Regions from separate parts of the Cronobacter dublinensis subsp. dublinensis LMG 23823 genome, predicted to be linked through region 1. Evidence: predicted binding sites of a transcription regulator. Region 1 holds the regulator's gene; each other region holds the start of a gene.
What was found. Region 1 encodes PurR, which represses purine synthesis genes. Its sites were predicted from a motif close to CANGCAAACGTTTGCNTG; they were not measured.

Region 1 (7,341 bases):
GCTACGCGGGCGCGCCGGGTCTGCACAGCGACGAACAGATCGCCGCCTGGAAGAAAATCACTGCGGCGGTACATGACGCCGATGGCCGTATCGCCGTGCAGCTCTGGCACACGGGGCGTATTTCCCACAGCAGCATCCAGCCGGGCGGCGCAGCGCCGGTTGCGCCTTCGGCGATCAACGCAGGCACCCGCACTTCGCTGCGCGATGAAAACGGTAAAGCTATTCGTGTTGACACCACCACGCCGCGCGCGCTGGAAACGCACGAAATTCCGGGCATCGTTGACGATTTCCGCAAGGCCGTAGGCAACGCGCGCGACGCCGGTTTCGATATGGTCGAGCTGCACTCCGCGCACGGCTACCTACTGCATCAGTTCCTGTCGCCGTCCTCTAACCAGCGCACCGATCAGTATGGCGGCAGCGTCGAAAACCGCGCCCGTCTGGTGCTGGAAGTGGTCGACGCCGTCAGCAAAGAGTGGAGCGCCGACCGCATCGGCATCCGCGTGTCGCCGATTGGCAGTTTCCAGAATGTCGACAACGGCCCGAACGAAGAAGCCGACGCGCTGTATCTGATTGAAGAGCTGAACAAACGCGGCATCGCGTATCTGCATATGTCCGAGCCGGACTGGGCGGGCGGCGTGCCTTACACTGACGAATTCCGCCAGAAAGTGCGCGAGCGCTTCGACGGTGCCATCATTGGCGCAGGCGCGTACAGCCGTGAAAAAGCCGAGGCGCTGATCGCCAAAGGCTTGATCGACGCTGTCGCGTTTGGTCGTGATTACATCGCCAACCCGGATCTGGTTGAACGCCTGCGTAAGAAGGCCGAGCTCAACCCGCAGCGCCCGGAATCCTTCTACGGCGGCGGCGCGGAAGGGTACATCGACTACCCGACACTGTGATCAAAATTGATAGCGGCGGCCTCCCGCCGCTATACTAAAATACTGTTTCATACAGACGTTTTATCACAGTCCGTTTATTTAAGAGGATCTTATGCGCTTACTTCATACCATGCTCCGCGTTGGCGACCTGCAACGCTCCATCGATTTCTACACCAACGTTCTCGGCATGAAACTGCTGCGCACCAGTGAAAACCCGGAATACAAATATTCTCTGGCGTTCGTCGGTTACGGCCCGGAGAGCGAAGAAGCAGTGATTGAACTGACCTACAACTGGGGCGTGGAGAGCTATGAGCTCGGTACCGCCTACGGCCACATCGCCATCAGCGTGGACAATGCCGCTGACGCCTGCGAGCGTATCCGCAACAACGGCGGCAACGTGACCCGCGAAGCGGGCCCGGTTAAAGGCGGCAGCACCGTTATCGCCTTTGTTGAAGATCCAGACGGTTACAAAATCGAGCTTATCGAAGAGAAAGACGCGGGTCGCGGCCTCGGCAACTGATCCCTCCGGCGGGCGTTCTGCCCGCCTTGCTGCATCCCGTCGTGAAATTTGCCATAATGCGCGCTGCTTTAATTCCCCAAACTTAAGAGACGCTGATGTCCGATAACGCTCAACTGACCGGTCTGGCCGACCGTTTTCGTGGCTTTTACCCTGTTGTCATCGATGTGGAAACCGCCGGTTTTAATGCGAAAACCGATGCGCTGCTGGAAATTGCCGCCATTACGCTGAAAATGGATGCCGATGGCTGGCTCACCCCCGATGAGACGCTGCACTTTCACGTTGAGCCTTTCGAAGGCGCGATCCTCCAGCCCGAAGCGCTGGCATTTAACGGTATCGACCCGCATAACCCGCTGCGCGGCGCCGTCAGCGAATATGACGCGCTGCACGCCATTTTTAAAATGGTGCGCAAGGGCATGAAAGAGAGCAACTGCAACCGGGCGATTATGGTGGCCCATAACGCCACGTTCGATCACGGCTTTATGATGGCGGCGGCAGAGCGCGCGTCGCTCAAGCGCAACCCGTTCCATCCGTTCGTCACCTTCGATACCGCGGCGTTAAGCGGCCTGGCGCTGGGCCAGACCGTGCTCGCGAAAGCCTGCATCGCGGCAGGCATGGCGTTTGACAGCACCCAGGCGCATTCAGCGCTCTACGACACCGAGCAGACCGCCCTGCTGTTTTGCGAAATCGTCAACCGCTGGAAACGCCTCGGCGGCTGGCCGCTGCCCGTGGCCGCTGACAGCGCGACGCCCGAAGACAGCGAATAAGCGCTATGCGACCCACAAAAAAAGCGGCCCCGAAGGCCGCTTTTTTATTCGCGCATGGCGTGACGCCATTACTCGGCAGCCGGCGCTTCCGGGTTGTGCTTCGCGGCCGTTTCTTTGATCAGCTGCTGGAGTTCGCCGCGCTGATACATTTCAATCACGATGTCGCAACCGCCGACCAGCTCGCCATCCACCCACAGCTGCGGGAACGTCGGCCAGTTAGCGTATTTCGGCAGCTCGGCGCGGATATCCGGGTTTTGCAGGATATCGACATACGCAAAACGCTCGCCGCAGGCAGACAGCGCCTGTACCGCCTGAGCGGAGAAGCCGCAGCTCGGCAGCTTCGGTGAGCCTTTCATGTACAGCAGAATCGGGTTTTCAGCGATCTGGCGTTGAATTTTTTCAAGCGTAGTGCTCATTGTCTTACTTCCTCAAGCGTCATTACGGCGTTAGCTTTACATTGTAGCGGCTCCGGAGCGTCTCGAAAATGCATAATCTTGCGCTTAAGCCCGGTGCCGTGCCGTGGTGAAAGAGACGCAAATAATAACACTTTTCTCACAGCTGCCGATATTCTCCTCTGAGGAGGCGCGCTAAAATGCGCGTCGACGCAGCGGTAACTGGCGAAAAATGTTGCGCAGGTTAACGAAACTGCACGTCGAAGATGATTTGCTGCTTAACTTTGGTCATTTTTTTAGATTAGAATCAGCAAGCTCTTAAATTTCATCCGTTGGCATGATTGCCGGCTTTATGCAGGGGAATGCTCAGTGGCGCGCAAAACAAAAATTGCTCTCACGCTCTGTGCTTTATTAATGACTTCATCACTGGCTTTTGCGCCGCTCGCGCAAGCGTCGGAGCAGACGCGCGCCTCAAAGGTGCAAAAAGCGCACGCCAGTACGGTGAAAAAGAAAACCAGCACAAAAACCGTCAGGAAAAGCAACAACGTAACAAAGACAAAAACGAAAACGGCGAAAACCGCCAGCGAGAAGCGAACCACCACCGCAAAACGCACCAGCAAGACCTCATCGACTGCCAGTAAAACCGCTTCCCGCCGCACTTCCGGCACTTCCGTTAAACAGGCCAGCACGCATCTGACTGCGCAAGCCTGTTCAAAAACCCGTAAAAACCGCAAAACCCGATGCGTTAACGGGCCGCTGACTATCGCAGATGCGCATAAAGCACGCGTGAAGAAAGCCCAGAACACCGCCATGAACAAACTGATGAACCAGATTGGCAAGCCGTATCACTGGGGCGGCACCTCGCCGCGCACCGGTTTCGACTGTAGCGGTCTGGTCTGGTATGCCTATAAAGATCTGGTGAAATTCCGCATTCCACGCACCGCGAATGAAATGTATCACCTGCGCGATGCCGCGCCGGTCAACCGTGGCGAGCTGGAAAGCGGCGATCTGGTGTTCTTCCGCACCCAGGGCCGCGGCACGGCCGATCATGTCGGCGTGTATGTTGGCAACGGCAAATTTATCCAGTCACCGCGTAGCGGACAGGAAATTCAGATAACCTCGCTCAGCGAAGATTACTGGCAGCGCCACTATGTTGGCGCGCGCCGGGTGATGACCCCGCGCACGATCCGTTAATCCACGGTCGCTATCAACAAAAACGGAGAAGGTCACCCTTCTCCGTTTTCTTTTTCTGCGTTGCCCGTTTTATTCCGCGCGACAGGCTGTTTGCGTTTCGCGACGCCCGGAGAGCAGCACCAGCAGCAGGCCGAGAGCGGCAATCAGCGCGCCCATCACCGGCACCACGCTGTAGCCGAAGCCCGCATGTATAACCGCGCCGCCCGCCGCCGCGCCAAGCGCGTTGCCAAGATTAAACGCGCCGATATTGACCGACGACGACAGTCCCGGCGCTTCGCTGGCGACACGCATCACGCGCATCTGCAACGGCGGCACCACGGCGAACGTCGCCGCCCCCCACACCACCATGCTGACCGCCGCGCCGATCTCGGTTTTCGCAAGCCATGGAATAGCCGCCATGATGACGATAAGCAGCATCAGAAAGCCCTTCAGCGTGCCGTTCAACGAGCGATCCGCGAGGCGCCCTCCCAGATAGTTGCCAATGGAGAAACCGACGCCAATCAACACCAGCATGGCGGTAACAAACGCCGCGCTGGCGTCAGTGATGTGGTGCAGCACCGGCGCGATATAGGTATAGAGTGTGAACATTGCGCCCGCGCCGAGCACCGTGGTCAGCAGCGCGCTCACCACCTGCGGGCGCATCAGCACCGCCAGCTCGCTTTTGACATCCGGACGCTCGCCGCTGCCGCCTTTCGGCAGGGAGAACCAGAGGCTCGCCATCGCCACCAGACCCAGCCCCGCGGTCGCGAGGAATGACATCCGCCAGCCAATGGTTTCGCCAAGCCAGGTCGCGGCCGGTACGCCGCCGATATTGGCGATGGTCAGCCCCATAAACATGGTCGCGACAGCGCTGGCCTGCTTATGTTTCGGCACCACGCTTGCCGCCACCACGGAACCCAGCCCGAAAAACGCGCCGTGGTTGAGGCTGGTGAGAATGCGCGAGGCCATCAGCGTCATGTAATCCGGCGCCAGCGCCGACAGAACGTTGCCGAGCGTAAAGATTGCCATCAGGAAAATCAGCGCGCTGCGCCGTGCGCGGTGCGACAGCAGCAGCGTCATCAGCGGCGCGCCGATCATGACGCCGACCGCGTAGGCGCTGATAAGCATACCGGCGGCGGGAATTGAGACATTAACGCCATTGGCGATGACGGGCAGCAGGCCCATCGGGGAAAACTCGGTCGTGCCAATGCCAAAGGCACCAATAGCCAGTGCCAGTAACGGAAAATTGACTTTCATTCATTACTCCAGAAATTGTACAACAGCGCCGGTTCCCCGGCGTCACAGCAGGATGCAGAAAGCATGGCATTTTCAGGCCGACAGGATAAGTAACCAAAACAGCAAAATATTATTGCCTGTGTGTTAAAGAACACGCGCAAGTTGTTATTAGCGAATCATAAGGGAATAACAGGAGAAAGAAAGGAAACGACGGGCGAAAGAAGCTAAAGCGCAGGAATAGCAAAAAGAATACGGGAGAACAGGCGCGTTCTCCCGCGACACGCTTAATGCAGAATGGCGGTAAACGCGCCCGCCACAATTAAACCCAGCACAACAACGGTAGTGACCAGCGAAAATTTCAGATCGGAACTCATGGTATTCTCCTTAAAGACCCCATAAAAAACAGGTAGAGCGCATTTTTGCATAAACGCGCCGAAAAATCCTGCGACATTTAGCCAGATATGCGTTTTCCCTCTTCCCCTTTCGATAAAGATAAGCCAAAATTCGTCGCTACTTTATTCGGTACCGGCCATCGACCCCTCCTCACGATAAATGTCGCGTTTCCCGGCATGCCGCACGTCCCCTCGTGGCACACAGGGGTGTGTACAGGCAAACGATTAACCCGTGATTTTACAGGGCTCAGCGAGGGGTCTGGAGTGATGATTAATGGCAACAATTAAAGACGTCGCGAAGCGAGCAAACGTTTCTACAACAACAGTCTCACATGTAATTAACAAAACCCGTTTTGTGGCGGAAGAGACACGCAACGCGGTGTGGGCGGCAATCAAAGAATTACACTATTCGCCGAGCGCCGTGGCGCGCAGCCTGAAGGTGAACCACACCAAATCTATCGGTCTGCTCTCCACCAGCAGCGAAGCGCCCTATTTTGCGGAAATTATCGAAGCCGTTGAAAACAGCTGCTTCGCGAAAGGCTATACGCTGATCCTCGGCAACGCGCATAACAATCTGGAAAAGCAGCGCGCCTATTTGTCGATGATGGCGCAAAAGCGCGTCGACGGTCTGCTGGTGATGTGTTCGGAATACCCGGAGCCGCTGCTCGCCACGCTCGAAGAGTACCGTCATATTCCGATGGTCGTGATGGACTGGGGCGAAGCCAGAGCGGATTTCACCGACTCGGTTATCGATAACGCTTTCCAGGGCGGCTATCTCGCAGGCCGCTATCTTATCGAACGCGGCCATCGCGATATCGGCGTTATTCCCGGCCAGCTTGAGCGCAATACCGGCGTGGGGCGTTTCTCCGGCTTTATGAAAGCGCTGGAAGAAGCGATGATCAAAGTGCCGGAAAACTGGATTGTGCAGGGTGATTTCGAGCCGGAGTCAGGCTATCGCGCGATGCAGCAGATCCTCTCCCAGCCGCAGCGTCCTACCGCTGTGTTCTGCGGCGGCGATATCATGGCGATGGGCGCGATTTGCGCCGCTGACGAGATGGGCCTGCGCGTGCCGCAGGATATTTCCATCATCGGCTACGATAACGTGCGCAACGCCCGCTTTTTCAGCCCGGCGCTGACCACTATCCATCAGCCGAAAGAGACGCTGGGCCAGACCGCGTTCAATATGCTGCTTGATCGCATCATTAATAAACGTGAAGAGTCCCAGACTATCGAGGTGCATCCGCGCTTAATCGAGCGCCGATCGGTGGCGGACGGTCCGTTCCGCGACTATCGCCGGTAATTCCTGCCGGGAGCCCTCTCAGTCTGGCTCCCGCAACCACTCCTTGTTCAGCGTTTCACTGTCCCCCAGATAATCCAGCAGCCAGCGCAGCGCGGGCGAGGCGTCGCTTTGCCGCCACGTCAGGCAGCAGGCGGCGTCCGGGAATGGATTTTCCAGCGTCAGCGCCCGCCACTGGCCGCGGTCCAGCCAGGGTTTGGCGAAATGCGTCGGCACCATGCCGATGCACAGCCCTTCGCTCAGCGCGTCGGCGGCGCAGTGCCAGTCCGGCACCACCACGCGATGCTGATTATCAAGCAGCCAGGTGATCCGTTTAGGCAGCGAGCGCGATGTGTCCTCCAGCACCAGCGACGGGTAATCGCGCAGGCTGTCGTCGCTGAGCGCGCCCGCGTGCTGCGCCAGCGGGTGATGGCTCGCCACCACGCAGCGCCAGCTCAGCATCCCCATATCCCGAAACGCGAAGCGCCCGCCCCCCACCGGCACCGCCTGGGTCGCGCCGATGGCCAGCTCCACGCGCCCGTCCGCCAGCGCGTCCCACACGCCGTTAAACACCTCCTGCGACACCAGCAGTTCGACATCGGAGAAATGGCGGTAGAAGTCGAGCACCAGGCGGCGCGTGCGCTCGGGCCGCACGATATTGTCAACCGCAATGGCGAGCTGTCCGCGCCAGCCATTGGCAATCTGCTGACACT
Region 2 (7,341 bases), 920 kb from region 1:
CGGCAGCAGTGGTCAGCTGTCCGATGCAGGTCACGGGCACGCCGAGATGATTCACCGCCACCTCCAGCGCACCGCGATTAATCTCCGACACCGTAAAGCAGAGTTCGTAATCTTCGCCGCCCGACAACGCCCAGCGCAGCGCCTGTTCCGGCGTGGTGTTGCGCGTCATTGCGGCTGAATACGGAATTTCGTCAAGATCGATGCGCGCGCCGCAGTCGCTTGCCTTGAGGATGTGCCCGAGATCGGAAATCAGCCCGTCGGAGAGATCGATAGCCGCGCTCGCCAGCCCGCGCAGCGCCTGACCGTGCAACACACGCGGCGTCGGGCGCAGGTGGCGTTTAATGAGATAGTCGGCATCGGGGTCGTTCTCTGGTGTCAGGCGCTGCTGCAAAATCGCAAGCCCCGCGGCGCTGTCGCCCGGCGTGCCGGTGATGTAGACCCAGTCGCCAGGCCGCGCGCCCGAGCGTTTCAGCGCCCGTCCGGCCGGGACGAAACCGTGAATGCCAAGCGTCATCGACAGCGGGCCGCGCGTGGTGTCGCCGCCGATAAGCTGCATATCGTAATAGTTGAGTTGTTCAAACAGGCTGTCGCTGAAGGCCTCAAGCCAGGGCTCATTGACCTCCGGCAGGGTTAATGCCAGCGTCAGCCAGGCCGGGTCGGCGCCCATCGCCGCCAGATCGCTCACGTTGACTGCCAGCGCCTTGTAGCCGAGATCGCGCGGATCGATATCCGGTAAAAAGTGAATGCCTGATACCAGCGTGTCGGTACTGATCGCCAGGGTCTGCTTCTCCGGCACGGTTAACAGCGCGCAGTCGTCACCGATGCCGGTTTCAACATCAAGACGAGAGCTTCTGACCCGATCGAAATAACGTGCAATCAGGGAAAACTCGCCGCATGCCATAGGGTTATGCCTCAACACAAGAGAAAAGAAGAAAAGGCCGGAAGCCCGGCCTCAGACAGCAGACGAAGAACAGCAGGTTCTTCGCATTGATGACCATAGTAGACAATCGCCAGCTTTTTGCCCGTCTGACGCACAGAACGGTAAAAGAAAACGAGCGCCAGGTCTCGCCTGCCGATGGCAGGCGGATTTTACTTTTTGTTGGGGCGGATATACGGCGCGGCTTTGTCGAGCACGCCATTGACGAACTTGTGGCTGTCTTCGGCACCGAAGACTTTCGCCAGCTCAATCGCTTCGTTGATGGCCACTTTGTACGGCACATCGTCACGTTTTGAGAGTTCGAACAGCGCGATGCGCAGCACCGCTTTCTCCACCTGGCCCAGCTCTTCGAGCTGACGGGACAGGTACGGCTTCATCAGGCCGTCGAGATAGCCGCTGTTGGTCGCCACCCCGGAGAGCAGTTCGCGGAAATACATCACGTCCACATCTTTGACATCCTGTTCCGCCAGGAACTGGTATTCAACATCGGCGATGTCGTTATGGGACAACTGCCAGGAGTAAAGCGCCTGGACGGCACACTCACGGGCGCGGCGACGAGCAGCAGGTTTCACGGAATTCCCCTTACAAAAAAATCAGGCCTGGATAGCCTTCAGGACATTAATCATTTCAAGCGCGGTCAGCGCCGCTTCGGCGCCCTTGTTACCGGCTTTGGTGCCAGCGCGTTCGATGGCTTGTTCAATACTTTCAGTGGTGAGTACGCCAAAAGCTACCGGGATTTCGCTGTTCTGCGCCACGTGGGCCAGACCATTGCTGGCGCCGCCCGCAACGTATTCGAAATGCGCAGTGCCGCCGCGGATCACCGTACCGAGCGCGATAACCGCGTCATACTTTGCGGTTTTCGCCAGCGCCTGTGCCGCCAGCGGCAGCTCGTAAGCGCCTGGCACCCACACCACGGTGATGTTTTCATCTTTTACCTGACCAATACGTTTCAGGGCGTCGATCGCGCCTTCCAGCAGGCTGTCATTGATGAAGTTGTTGAAACGCGCAATGGCGATGGCGACGCGAGCGTCCGGGGCAGCAACGGTAGCTTCAATAATGTTCATACTCTTACCTTAGGGTTATGTAGCCCCCGCAGGGGGCGGATTTTATCATACTCTTTCGCGCACTGCTTACGTTTTACGTCCCGCCGTCAGGCGAGCGCGAGGCGCAGGCGCAAATCGGGGCCGACCTGTACGACGTCGCGAAATTCCAGACGCGGCGCGTCGCAGAGTCGCTCAAGGCCTGGCAGCGCGAAAAGCCCGCGGGCCTCGCTGCCGAGCAGTTTCGGGGCCATATACACGATAAGTTCGTCCACCAGACCGGCATGGAGCAGCGCGCCGGCGAGCTGCGGGCCCGCTTCCACCCACAGGCTGTTCACCTGGCGTTTGCCCAGTTGCATCATCAGCAGGACGAGATCCAGCTTGCCGTTATGTACCGGCGTCGGAAGTTGTTCAACGCCCGCAGGCCAGACGGCGTCGTCAGGGGTGGCGCGGGCAAGCCAGGTTTCGCCAGGCTGATTGACAATCCTGTGTGCGGGCGTCACCTGATTCTGACGGTCAAGCACGATACGCAGCGGCTGGCGCAGGTTTTCACGCGGGTAAAGCGCCTGCGTGTCTTCGCCGAGTTCGTCCCAGCGCACGGTCATCGACGGGTCGTCCGCCAGCACGGTGGCGCTGGTAGTGAGGATAGCATGGCTTTCGGCGCGCAGACGCTGCACGTCCCGCCGGGCCTGCGGCGAGGTTATCCACTGGCTTTCACCGCTCGCCATCGCCGTGCGCCCGTCAAGCGACGCGCCAAGCTTGAGTTGAATAAACGGAAAGCCGGTGCGCATGCGCTTGAGAAAACCTTTATTCAGGGCCTCGGCCTCGCTCATCATCAGCCCGTGGCTGACGTCGATGCCCGCCTGCTGCAAACGATAGAGCCCGCGCCCCGCCACTTGCGGGTTCGGGTCCTGCATCGCCGCGACGACGCGCGCGACGCCCGCGTTAATCAGCGCGTCGCAGCACGGCGGCGTGCGTCCGTGATGGCTGCACGGCTCCAGCGTGACATACGCCGTCGCGCCGCGCGCCCTGTCGCCCGCCATACGCAGCGCGTGGACTTCCGCATGCGGCTCGCCTGCGCGCAGGTGGAAGCCTTCGCCGACAATCGCGCCATCCTTAACGATAACGCAGCCTACGCGCGGGTTGGGGTGTGTGGTAAAGCGTCCCTGGCCCGCGAGCGTGAGCGCGCGCGCCATGTAAAATTCGTCGGACATCGGTTAATCCTGTAAGCGGGCGATCTCTTCGCCGAATTCGCGGATATCTTCAAAGCTGCGGTAGACCGAGGCGAAGCGGATATACGCCACTTTATCGAGCTTTTTGAGCTGTTCCATGACCAGATTGCCGATAAGTTTGCTCGGTACTTCGCGCTCGCCGGTGGCGCGCAGGTGGGATTTGATATGGTTGATGGCCATTTCGACGTCGTCGGAACTGACCGGACGCTTTTCCAGCGCTTTCTGCATGCCGCTGCGCAGTTTGTCTTCGTTAAAGGGCTCGCGCACGTCGTTGCTTTTCACCACGCGCGGCATCACCAGCTCGGCCACCTCAAACGTCGTGAAACGCTCATGGCACACCAGGCACTGGCGGCGACGGCGTACCGAGGAGCCCTCACCCACCAGGCGGGAATCGATCACTTTAGTGTCAACGGCGAAACAGAACGGGCAATGCATAGCGCTTCCTGACTGAAAAAGTTAACTGAACAACAGTTTACCCTGAACTGGCGGGACTACAAAGACGCAACCATTTTGAGACAAAGGCGCTATGCCAGACGCGCCGCCAGGCTCTACCATTACTGCACCTCACCTTTTTCAGGAAAAGCGAACAATGACAACACGTTATCTGAAATGGCTGATCGCAGGCAGCACCCTGGCCCTGAGCGCCTGCGCCCCGCAAAGCGAAGTGCGCCAGATGCACCAGAATGTCAGCACGCTGAATCACGAAATGACGAAGCTGAAGCAGGAAACCGTCAAAATCACGCAGCAGAACGCGCTGAATGTAAAATCGCAAAGCGGTGTTTACCTGTTGCCGGGCTCGAACACTCCGGCGCGCCTCAGCAGTCAGCTCGGGATGCTGAAAATGTCGCTGCGCAACGTCTCGGCAGGCGCGAACGGCACGCAGGCGGCGCTATTTATTCAGAGTGAATCCAACGAACCGCTGCCCGCCTTTACCGGCACCGTAGAATGGGGCCAGCTGCAGGGCACGACGGAAAACTATCAGGAAGTGAACGTGCAGAATCAGCCGTTCAGCGCGCCTGCCAGCACGCTGGCGCCAGGCGACGTTTCGATTCCACTGACGCTTAGTGGTATTACGCCAGAACAACTGGGTTTTATCCGCGTGCATGATATCCAGCCGCTTATCGCCAGCGACGCCGTCGTCGCGCCGTAATGCTCCCTTAGCCAGCGGCGCACCATTTGTTACATTCGCGCCGCTGCGCCCTCTTGCGTTCTCACGCCGTTAACTTCCGTCTTTTGCCGCCATTTCCATAAAAAGTGGCACCACGAATGTTGGCAGAGTTCCCTTATGCCGTTAGAATCCGCTTTCCGATGTACGCAAACGTGAACGCAATCGATTACGTACATGACAAGAATGTGAAATGCCACATATTTTTGTGAGGCTGGATACTTATAATAGGCAGCACAATTTATGCGGTGGCGGCCAGCCCGCCAAATGCGAAAGCTTTACTCCACCCAGAAATGGGGATTTCCTTAAAACAGTGGCTCTATTATGAAAAAAATTGTTTTAGCTGCCGGTGCAGCCCTGGCGCTCTCCACCTCTTTTACTGCCAGTGCGGCAGAAACCAGCAATAGCGAGTTTGTTTCCGACTGGTGGCACCAGAGCGTGAACGTCGTGGGCAGCTACCACACCCGCTTCGGACCGACCATCCGCAACGATACCTATCTGGAATATGAAGCTTTCGCGAAAAAAGACTGGTTTGATTTCTATGGCTACCTGGATGCGCCGGTATTCTTCGGCGGCAACCGCGATGCCAAAGGGATCTGGAACAAGGGTTCCCCGCTGTTTATGGAGATCGAACCGCGTTTCTCCATCGACAAACTGACCGGCACCAGCCTGGCGTTCGGCCCGTTCAAAGAGTGGTACTTCGCCAACAACTATATCTATGATATGGGTCGTAACGACTCTCAGGAACAGAGCACCTGGTATATGGGCCTCGGCACCGATATCGACACCGGCCTGCCGATGAGCCTCTCCCTGAACGTCTATGCCAAATACCAGTGGCAGAACTACGGCGCCCCGAATGAAAACGAGTGGGATGGCTACCGCTTCAAAGTGAAATACTTTGTGCCGATCACCCAGCTGTGGGGCGGCAACCTGAGCTATATCGGCTTTACTAACTTTGACTGGGGTTCAGACCTCGGCGATAAAGGCGGTTACGCGCTCAATGGCGTGAAGGCCCGCACGAACGACTCCATCGCCTCCAGCCATATCCTGGCGCTGAACTACGATCACTGGCACTACTCTGTAGTGGCGCGTTACTGGCACAACGGCGGCCAGTGGAACGACGATGCCGAACTGGCATTCACCAACTACAACACCCGCTCTACCGGTTGGGGTGGTTACCTGGTCGTCGGTTACAACTTCTGAGCCTGACAAGCTCAATGAAAAAGCCAGCGTATGCTGGCTTTTTTTATGGGCGCGGGTGACAAATAGCGAGCAAACCTGCTGCCTGCAACGCGCACGGCGCATCATCAAGGCGAAAAAAAACCGCAGGCCAAAACCTGCGGTTTTTACTGTCACGTAACGTCTCAGGCGATTACGGCAGAATGGAGGGCTGATCGGCGCCCTCTTTTTCCACCTTCTGCTGCAGCAGATGTTCACGCTTCATGCCGAGCTTGAGCGCCAGCGCGGACGCGACGTAAATCGACGACGCCGTACCGATGGACACGCCGATAAGCATGGTCAGCGAGAAGCCCTTCAGCATCGCGCCGCCGAACAGGTACAGCATGAGGATCACGACAAGCGTGGTGCCGGAGGTGATCAACGTCCTTTGCAACGTCTGGGTCAGCGACACGTTAAAGATTTCGTAAGGCGTACCGCGACGGATTTTGCGGAAGTTCTCACGAATACGGTCGGAGACCACGATGCTGTCGTTCAGCGAGTAACCGATGACCGACATCAGCGAGGCGATGATGGTCAGGTCAATCTCTATCTGGAACAGCGACAGTATGCCCATCGTGATGATAACGTCGTGCGCCAGCGCGATAACCACACCCGCCGCCAGACGCCACTCAAAGCGGAATCCGACGTATACCAGAATGGAAATCAGCGCGACCAGCAGCGCCATCGCGCCCGCCTGGGCGAGATCCGCGCCTACGCTCGGACCGACGAACTCGATACGCTTCACCGCCGCGTTCTGGCCGGTGGCTTCGTTAATCACGTTCAGCACTTTGCTGCCAAGCGTCTGACCGCCGGTTTCGCTCGGTGCTGGCGGCATACGTACCATGATGTCGCGGCTGCTGCCGAAGTTCTGCAGCAGCGGCTCTTCAAAGCCCGCCTTTTCCAGCGACTGGCGCATTAAATCCAGATCCGCAGGTTTTTCCAGCGCTATCTCGATGACCGTACCGCCAGTGAAATCCAGGCCCCAGTTAAAGCCGCGCACGCCCATCACCACAATCGAGGCGACAAGCAGCAGGCCGGAAATGGCGAAGGCCCAGTAGTCCCAGCGCATAAAGTCATAGACTTTACGGCCGTGGTTCAATTGTTCAACAGTATATTCCTGTGCCACAACGCACTCCTCAGATAGACAGCTTGTTGATGCGTTTGCCGCCGTACAACAGGTTTACAATGGCACGGGTACCGACAATAGCGGTGAACATGGAGGTCGCCACGCCGATACCGGTCGTGATAGCAAACCCTTTAATCGCGCCGGTCCCCACTGCGTACAGGATGATGACCTTAATCAGCGTCGTGATGTTGGCGTCGAAAATGGAGCTGAACGCCCCGCGATAGCCTTCATCAATCGCCTGCTGGACCGAACGACCGTTGCTGAGCTCTTCTTTAATACGCTCGTTAATCAGTACGTTCGCATCGACCGCGACCGCAAGGGTTAACACAATCCCCGCGATACCCGGCATGGTCAGCGTCGCGCCCGGCAGCAGCGACATAATGCCGACGATCAGCACCAGGTTCGCCAGCAGCGCCGAGGTGGCGATAAGACCGAACTTCTTATAGAACAGGACCATGAAGAGGATGGAGACCGCGAGGCCCGCCAGACACGCTTCCAGACCCTGAGTGATGTTCTGCATACCCAGCGTCGGGCCGATGGTGCGCTCTTCTACAATCTGGATCGGCGCAATCAGCGCGCCCGCACGCAGCAGCAGCGAGAGTTGACGCGCTTCGTTCGCATTG
Region 3 (7,341 bases), 2.1 Mb from region 1:
AAGATTGCGGACGGCAAAATGGTACGTCTCACCTATCGCAACACGCTGGCTGATGGAGATACTCAAATCCGGCTGGATAACCGTTATTACTATGACGATTACTCTTCTTTTCAGGACTGGGCCGACAACGAAGCCATAATGCCGGGTGAACGTAAACGCCGGGAATATAACTTATCGCTTAATCAAAACATTAACGACGAACATAGCTTATATGCAACGTTGTCACGAACGGAGAATGGTGATCGTAGCGTCTCCCGCTCCTGGCAACTGGGTTGGAGCGGATCATTCCATCTTCTCAGCCTGTCTCTGGCATTCAGTATGTCACGCGAAAGCGACGCGCCAGAGTGGGACAAACAGCTTTCAATGACGCTCTCAGTGCCCTTCAGCGAAGCTTATCCTACGTTGCAACCGACCGCTAACTATACGGCGACCAGCAGCCTGCAGGGTGATATGTCTAACCAACTCGGGCTGTCCGGACGTTTTGGCGATAACAGCGATCTCAACTGGAACGCTCAGCTTACGGAAGCATCACAGCATCAGCAGAGCGATACGCAAACTGCATCGGTGGGCGTGGATTATCAGGGCCGTTACGGCGATGCCAGTGTTACCTATAACGCTGACAGAAATAACTATCTGTCGTGGAATGCCTCCGGCAGTGTGATAGCACATCGTCATGGCATTACTGCCGGGCGTTTTACCAGCAACAGTATGGCACTCATCGCAGCACCAGGTGCTGCCGATCTCCCGCTTAGTAACGGCCAGAATGTTATTACCGACAGTCGGGGCTATGCACTCATGCCTGATGTTCAGGCTTACCGTCGTAACCAGCTGGAAATTGATACGCATAACGCCGATAAATCTCTCGATTTTGTGAGTACATCAGCGGAGGTCGTGCCGACAAAAGATGCCGTGGTGATGGCTGAATTTAAACCCATTACCGGACGGAAAGCGGTGGCAACAGTGACCTATAACGGCACAAATCCGCCTTTTGGCGCACGTGTCAAAATTGAAGGTCAGGATAATGCCTTCTATCTCGGCGATGGTGGTCAGGTTTACCTGAACGCTGCGCCAGATAGTGGTGTGCTTACCGTTTCGTGGGGCGACCATCAACATTGCCAGGCCCCCTTTAATCTACCGCCAAAAGGCAAAGCACCTATTGTGCTGGTGACAACGGAGTGTCACTGATGAAACGGAGCTCACATTACTCTTTATCTGGTGCAATGGCTGCGGCCATGTTGGTAAGCACGTTGCACACCGCCAAAGCCGATGAATGCAAGCTGAATACCGCAGGCGACCACGTGAATCTGAATGTGCCGGTTGCGGTGCAGCTACCGTTGACGACCAGCAGTGCGATGAGCGGCACCGTTTTATATAAAAAAGAGGCACCGCTCTCTTTGCTTTCGGGCATGCATAAAAATATTAATATGCAATGCCTTGAGACCATACGTAAAAAACTGGCAGGCCGCATTCCGGGCGCCCAGAGTGGCAAGAATATTTATGCCACCACCGTTAACGGCCTGGGGGTCAGAATTACCGCGATTTACGCTAAACCAGGCGCAGGAAAAAAAGAGTGGGCATTCCCTTTTACTGCATCAGGTATGGATCTCAGCGATAAAACTGTCAGCACGGACGACATTTCTCTGCGCCTGGAAGTGATTAAGACTGGCGCAGTTACGCCCTCAGGGAATATGGATTTCCGTATTCCATCGTTACTGACGCTGGCGGATAATTCGCTGGTTGTCAGCCTGACGATGAGAATTATTGCCGCACAAGCCCACTGTGCGATCCAGATTGCCAGTCCGCAAATCGCGCTGCCTCCTATTGATGCTGGTAAGCTGGCGCAAGGCGGGAAAGAAGCGACGTACCCGGTTAGCGTAAATTTAAATTGTATTAATACACAAAAAGCGAGCATTAATGTTGAAGGTGTAACGGATGCAACAACCAAAACCATCTTTAAAAACGTGGCGAAGGAGAATGCAGCACAAGGCGTCGGAATAGAAATGCTTTATAACGGTAGCGTAATGTCACCTGATGAACCTTTAAATATTCTTCTGCCTACGCAACAGAATACATTCCCTTTGCCACTTGCATTACGGTATGCAAAAACTAACGCCAAAATTTCTGGCGGCCAGGTTAAAACACAAATAACAATGCGCATTAATTATTTATAAAAAGAAATACGGAAGCAGCATTTTCTCAATCGAGTGAATATGCTTCGCTTATTTTATACATTCATGGAAATAAAAAAGGATATTTATTATGAAAAAAACACTGATTGGCTTCGCCGTTTCCGCACTTTTCGCAATGGGTTCCGCACAGGCTGCAGGTAACGACACGTCTGCAACGCTGAATATTACCGGCACCGTCACTGCACCGTCGGCATCCTGCGCAGTTCAACTGGGTTCTACCACGGTGAATCTGGAAGACGATATCACCAACCTGGTTGGTCAGAACCAAACTGCAACCCATGCCAATGAAGTCACCGTCAGCGTCACTGGCGAAGGCTGCGCAAATCTGGTTGAAGAAAATCACATCGCTTATAAATTTGTCGGTGTTGCGGATAATGCTGCTGGCACTTCCCTGGCGAACAGCGATGTAACTGCTGGCGCGGCAACTGGCGTTGGTATTGGTATTTTTGATGAAGCTAACGCACCGGTGAAAATCAATAGCGATACGCTGCTGGCTTCCCAGGCAGACAAATTCAAGCTGCAGATGGTGAAACTGGACGGACAAACGCCTGTCGCAGGTAGCCTGCTCGGCTCACTGACCGTACAGATCGAACGTATGTAATTCCGAAGCCCATCACAGGATGGGCTTTTTCTTCATTGAATTGAGATAACGGTGGCTGCAATTGCAGGCATCGTTATTCGGTTATTCAACACCAGGATTTATTGCTGGTATTGAGATAAATAATCCATAAGGATATGCAATGAAAAAAGCGTTATTTTGCGTCGCAGCGTCGACCTTTTTAATGCTGGGTGCGGCACATGCCTCCACTGACTCTAACGATATTAGCGCGAACCTGACCGTGAAAGGCAATCTTCACGAGACTCCGCAAATCGCTGGTTGTACGGTCACGCTTGATAAAGGAAGCGTCGCCTTAAACAGCAACGTGACGGATATGCCCTCGCAGGGTGATAAAGCCGTGAATGCATCATCCGTTAATCTGGTGATCAGATCGCTTGCACCGACGGTAGCACCTTATGATGCCTGTACACAGGAGCTTGCTGACGGTCACATTGCGTTTAAAGTCACTGGCGTCGGTGACAGCGTGGAAAATACTGTCCTCGCTAATACACAAGCGACCGGCGGTGCACAAGGCGTAGGTGTCGGTATTTACGATACCGAAGGCGAACCCGTTCCGTTAAATAGCGTTGTGAATCTTCTCGATTCGGGCGGTGAAGCCGGTATTGGCGAAATCAGCGTAGGCCTGGTAAAGCTGAAAAATCAGACACCAACCGCTGGTCTGGTCGCCGCCGCGCTCACGATTGAAGTCGCTCATATTTAATAATAAATCCTCAGCATTATTAAGCACCACGGTTACAGTCATCAACGCTTAATAAATTAAAAGGAATAAACAATGAAGAAAATCATTGGCAGCCTGGCTGCCGCTATCTCGTTAGTTTCAGGAATGGCCTGTGCTGAAATTCAGCCAACAGACATCAGTGGAGTAATGCAGGTTCACGGCATGCTCAATCAGCAACCTGTGAAAATGAATTGCAATATTTCACTTTCTGTAAATAGTGTTGCCTTGACGGCAGATCAAAATATCCCGCAGCAAGGCGATAAACTCGCTACGCAGCAAATTAAACAGGTTGGTGTAATTGTCTCTGCACAACCAGGCGATCAATGCTCGCAACGCCTCGCACAGGACCAGCTTGCCCTGCGGTTAACGGGTATTGGTGACAATGTAGAAAATACCGTTCTTGCCAATACATTAGCCAATGGTGCCGTTAACGTTGGTGTCGGTATTTATTCCCCACAAGGGGAGCCGATCCCATTGAACAGCACGATTCCTGTTCAGGTGACAAATCAAGCCACTATGGGCAACGCGGGAATTGGTCTGGCATTAGTGAAGTTGAAAAACAAGTCTACGAATGGCGGCATGGTGCAAAGCCAGCTGACTATCGAGGCCGTTCGTTTGTAATACCAAAAACGTTAAAGCGCTCGTTCAGGGCGCTTTAATACTCACAAAAAGGACATTGAAATGAAGCATATTATTACAGGTATAGCAGTTTCAACATGTATGTTCCTGAGTACTGCACATGCAGCATCTGTGCTATCTGATACCAGCCGTTCACTCACCGTACAAGGGAGCTTAAAAGAAAATACTGCGGCTTCCGGATGTGCAGTTTCACTTTCACGAAGCAGTGTAACTGACGTTAAAGTCGCTAACGATATTCCCCTGCAGGGCGAAGACGCCAAAATTATCTCCAGCGTGACATTATCCGTTGATCCGATTAACCCATCGTTATCTCCTGTTGACGACTGCTCAAGAGACATTATCGAGGGTAAGGTTGGCTTCAAATTGACCGGACCTGCTGATAATGGCGAAGGTACCGCGCTTGCAAATACACTAACCGGTGACAATGCGGCAACAGGCGTTGGTGTCGGGATTTTTAACATTCAGGGAAAATATATCCCGCTGAATAGCGTGATTAATGCCACAACTAACGTGAATAGTGGCAGCGCTATAATTGGCGTAGCCATGGTCAAGTTAAAAGGACAAACCGTCACGGTAGGGCATGTCCAGAGTAACCTGACGGTTGAAGTTGCTCATCTCTGATTTTTAGCTTTTATAAATATGTAGCAGAGAGCAGCGTGACGTTTGAACTCGTAACGCTGTAATTGCGTTAACTCGCCATCGTCGAAATAGATTATTCGAGTAAAAATATATGTTTAAAAAACAGCTTTTTGCTGTAGGCGCTTGTGCACTTTTGATTGCTTCCGCCGTTCATGCCGCAACGTCTAATGACACCGCCGCGTCACTGTCTATTACAGGCCAGTTAATGACGCCGGAAGTCTATAATAGCTGCGTGGTTTCACTGCCGACCGCCAGCGCGGTGAATTTGAATACGGATGGTTCAAGTCTTGCCGATCAAGGAGATAGCGCCACCAACGCCGCACCGGTCACGATTGCGGTAGATGGCAAGGCCAACGCCAACAGCTGCGAGCAGCAAATGGATGAAGGCCGGCTGGCGATTAAATTCGTCGGTACCCCGGATAGCAGCGATGGTACCGTTCTGGCGAATACGTATCAGGGGGAAGACGCGGCCACTGGCGTTGGCGTCGGCATTTTCGATCAGACGGGCAAACCGCTTAGCCTGGCCGAGTTGTTACCGCTGGATGCAGGTGAAAACAGCGCCTCTATTACGATTGGTCTCCAGCCCGTTGAGCTTAAAGGCCAGACCGCGACGACCGGCAAGATCCAGAGCAGCGTCACAATCGAAGTTGTTCATATGTAACCTCTCACGCCCATCTCCGGATGGGCTTTTTGCGATGGCATTCCGTTATTTTATTCTTAATATCAATTAGATAAGGAATGATAATGAAACGTCTGTTTATCAAATCCAGTCTTATGGCCGTTCTGCTGTCCACCCTGTCAGGTACGTCTGTCCTGGCGGCAGACACGCCGGCGACGCTCCATATCACCGGTCAAATCAACGCGCCAGCAGGGCAGTGCAAACTCTATTTAAGTGAAAACACGATTAGCCTTGATGCGGATCTGGCGCTCATGGATACCCAGGAGACGCAAACCGCTGCGAATCCACATCGTATTCATCTGCGTGTCGATGGTGACGCCGACTGCGAGAAGGCGAAAAACGATGGCAAGATCGAATTCCGCTTTTACAGCGATGCGGACACCAGTCGCGGTAATGCCATAAGAAACACGGCAGAAGGTGAAGGCGCCGCACAAGGCGTCGCCATTGGTTTGTATGACAACAACGACACGTTAATGACGGTCAACCAGAGCACGCTGCCCGCGACAGAGCCGCCGCAAACCATTGGGCTGCAAATCGTCAAACTAATGGACGGCACCCCTGGCGCTGGCGCTGTGCAGGGAACGCTCACCATTGAGATGAATAAAATCTAAACCTGCTGCCCACCTGGAGTGGGCATTTCACAGCTTCGCTTCCTTTTGTGTCCTTCCCACCGCGTTTTCTGTTTTCTGATGCCAGGCACCGACCTGCGCTGCCATAAAAATAATCACACCATGAATGGCAAACGTTTGCTTTTACCAAACAGTCCGATAAAATCTCCGCTTTTCCATCAGGGGAATGCCGTCGATGTCCGTTAACGCCGTTGAGTCTGAAAATGCGCAACCGATTGCGCCCGCGCCGAATAGTGAATTGATTTACCGTCTGGAAGACAGGCCGCCGCTACCACAAACGCTGTTTGCCGCCTGCCAGCATTTGCTGGCGATGTTTGTCGCGGTGATCACGCCCGCGCTGCTCATCTGCCAGGCGCTCGGATTACACGCGCAGGATACCCAGCACATCATCAGCATGTCACTGTTCGCCTCCGGCGTGGCGTCGATTATTCAGATCAAAGCCTGGGGGCCGGTTGGCTCAGGACTGCTGTCCATTCAGGGCACCAGCTTTAACTTTGTCGCACCACTGATTATGGGCGGCACCGCCCTGAAAACCGGCGGTGCCGACGTGCCCACCATGATGGCCGCGCTCTTCGGCACATTGATGCTGGCGAGCTGCACCGAAATGGTTATCTCCCGTGTGCTGCACCTGGCGCGCCGCATTATCACGCCGCTTGTCTCAGGCGTCGTGGTGATGATTATCGGTTTGTCGCTAATTCAGGTGGGGTTAACGTCTATCGGCGGCGGCTACGCGGCGATGAGCGACCACACCTTCGGCGCACCGAAAAACCTGCTGCTCGCGGGCGCGGTGCTGGCTGTGATTATTCTCCTCAATCGCCAGCGCAACCCCTACCTGCGCGTCGCCTCGCTGGTGATCGCGATGGCCGTCGGCTATCTGCTGGCGTGGGGCATGGATATGCTGCCTGCGAACAGTACGCCTGCGAATGACGCGTTGATCATGGTGCCGACGCCGCTGTATTACGGCCTCGGCATCGACTGGAACCTGCTGGTGCCACTAATGCTGGTCTTTATGATCACCTCGCTGGAAACCATCGGGGATATTACGGCCACCTCAGACGTCTCCGAACAGCCGGTTTCCGGTCCGCTGTATATGAAGCGCCTGAAGGGCGGCGTGCTGGCGAACGGCCTGAACTCGTTTGTTTCCGCCGTGTTTAATACCTTCCCGAACTCCTGCTTCGGGCAGAACAACGGCGTTATCCAGCTCACCGGCGTCGCCAGCCGCTATGTCG

Region 2: a site for PurR is predicted at 4,533-4,550, ahead of AFK67_RS04945 (nucleoside-specific channel-forming protein Tsx). Genes of this name have one in related genera too.
Region 3: a site for PurR is predicted at 6,219-6,236, ahead of AFK67_RS20355 (nucleobase:cation symporter-2 family protein). Genes of this name have one in related genera too.

The regions. Positions count from the first base shown of each region.
Region 1 is NZ_CP012266.1:1,999,240-2,006,580, reverse strand. It holds gene nemA (alkene reductase) at 1-896, shown strand, start outside; gene gloA (lactoylglutathione lyase) at 988-1,395, shown strand; gene rnt (ribonuclease T) at 1,491-2,159, shown strand; gene AFK67_RS09125 (Grx4 family monothiol glutaredoxin) at 2,228-2,575, opposite strand; gene AFK67_RS09120 (C40 family peptidase) at 2,921-3,745, shown strand; gene AFK67_RS09115 (MFS transporter) at 3,815-4,981, opposite strand; gene cydH (cytochrome bd-I oxidase subunit CydH) at 5,245-5,334, opposite strand; gene purR (HTH-type transcriptional repressor PurR) at 5,627-6,652, shown strand; gene punR (DNA-binding transcriptional activator PunR) at 6,671-7,341, opposite strand, start outside.
Region 2 is NZ_CP012266.1:1,077,454-1,084,794, reverse strand. It holds gene thiL (thiamine-phosphate kinase) at 1-901, opposite strand, end outside; gene nusB (transcription antitermination factor NusB) at 1,090-1,509, opposite strand; gene ribH (6,7-dimethyl-8-ribityllumazine synthase) at 1,531-2,001, opposite strand; gene ribD (bifunctional diaminohydroxyphosphoribosylaminopyrimidine deaminase/5-amino-6-(5-phosphoribosylamino)uracil reductase RibD) at 2,088-3,191, opposite strand; gene nrdR (transcriptional regulator NrdR) at 3,195-3,644, opposite strand; gene AFK67_RS04950 (SadB/YajI family lipoprotein) at 3,799-4,359, shown strand; gene AFK67_RS04945 (nucleoside-specific channel-forming protein Tsx) at 4,699-5,577, shown strand; gene secF (protein translocase subunit SecF) at 5,747-6,718, opposite strand; gene secD (protein translocase subunit SecD) at 6,729-7,341, opposite strand, start outside.
Region 3 is NZ_CP012266.1:4,379,570-4,386,910, forward strand. It holds gene AFK67_RS20320 (fimbria/pilus outer membrane usher protein) at 1-1,185, shown strand, start outside; gene AFK67_RS20325 (fimbrial protein) at 1,185-2,171, shown strand; gene AFK67_RS20330 (fimbrial protein) at 2,260-2,790, shown strand; gene AFK67_RS20335 (fimbrial protein) at 2,930-3,508, shown strand; gene AFK67_RS20340 (fimbrial protein) at 3,581-4,147, shown strand; gene AFK67_RS23005 (fimbrial protein) at 4,208-4,786, shown strand; gene AFK67_RS20345 (fimbrial protein) at 4,896-5,465, shown strand; gene AFK67_RS20350 (fimbrial protein) at 5,549-6,094, shown strand; gene AFK67_RS20355 (nucleobase:cation symporter-2 family protein) at 6,288-7,341, shown strand, end outside.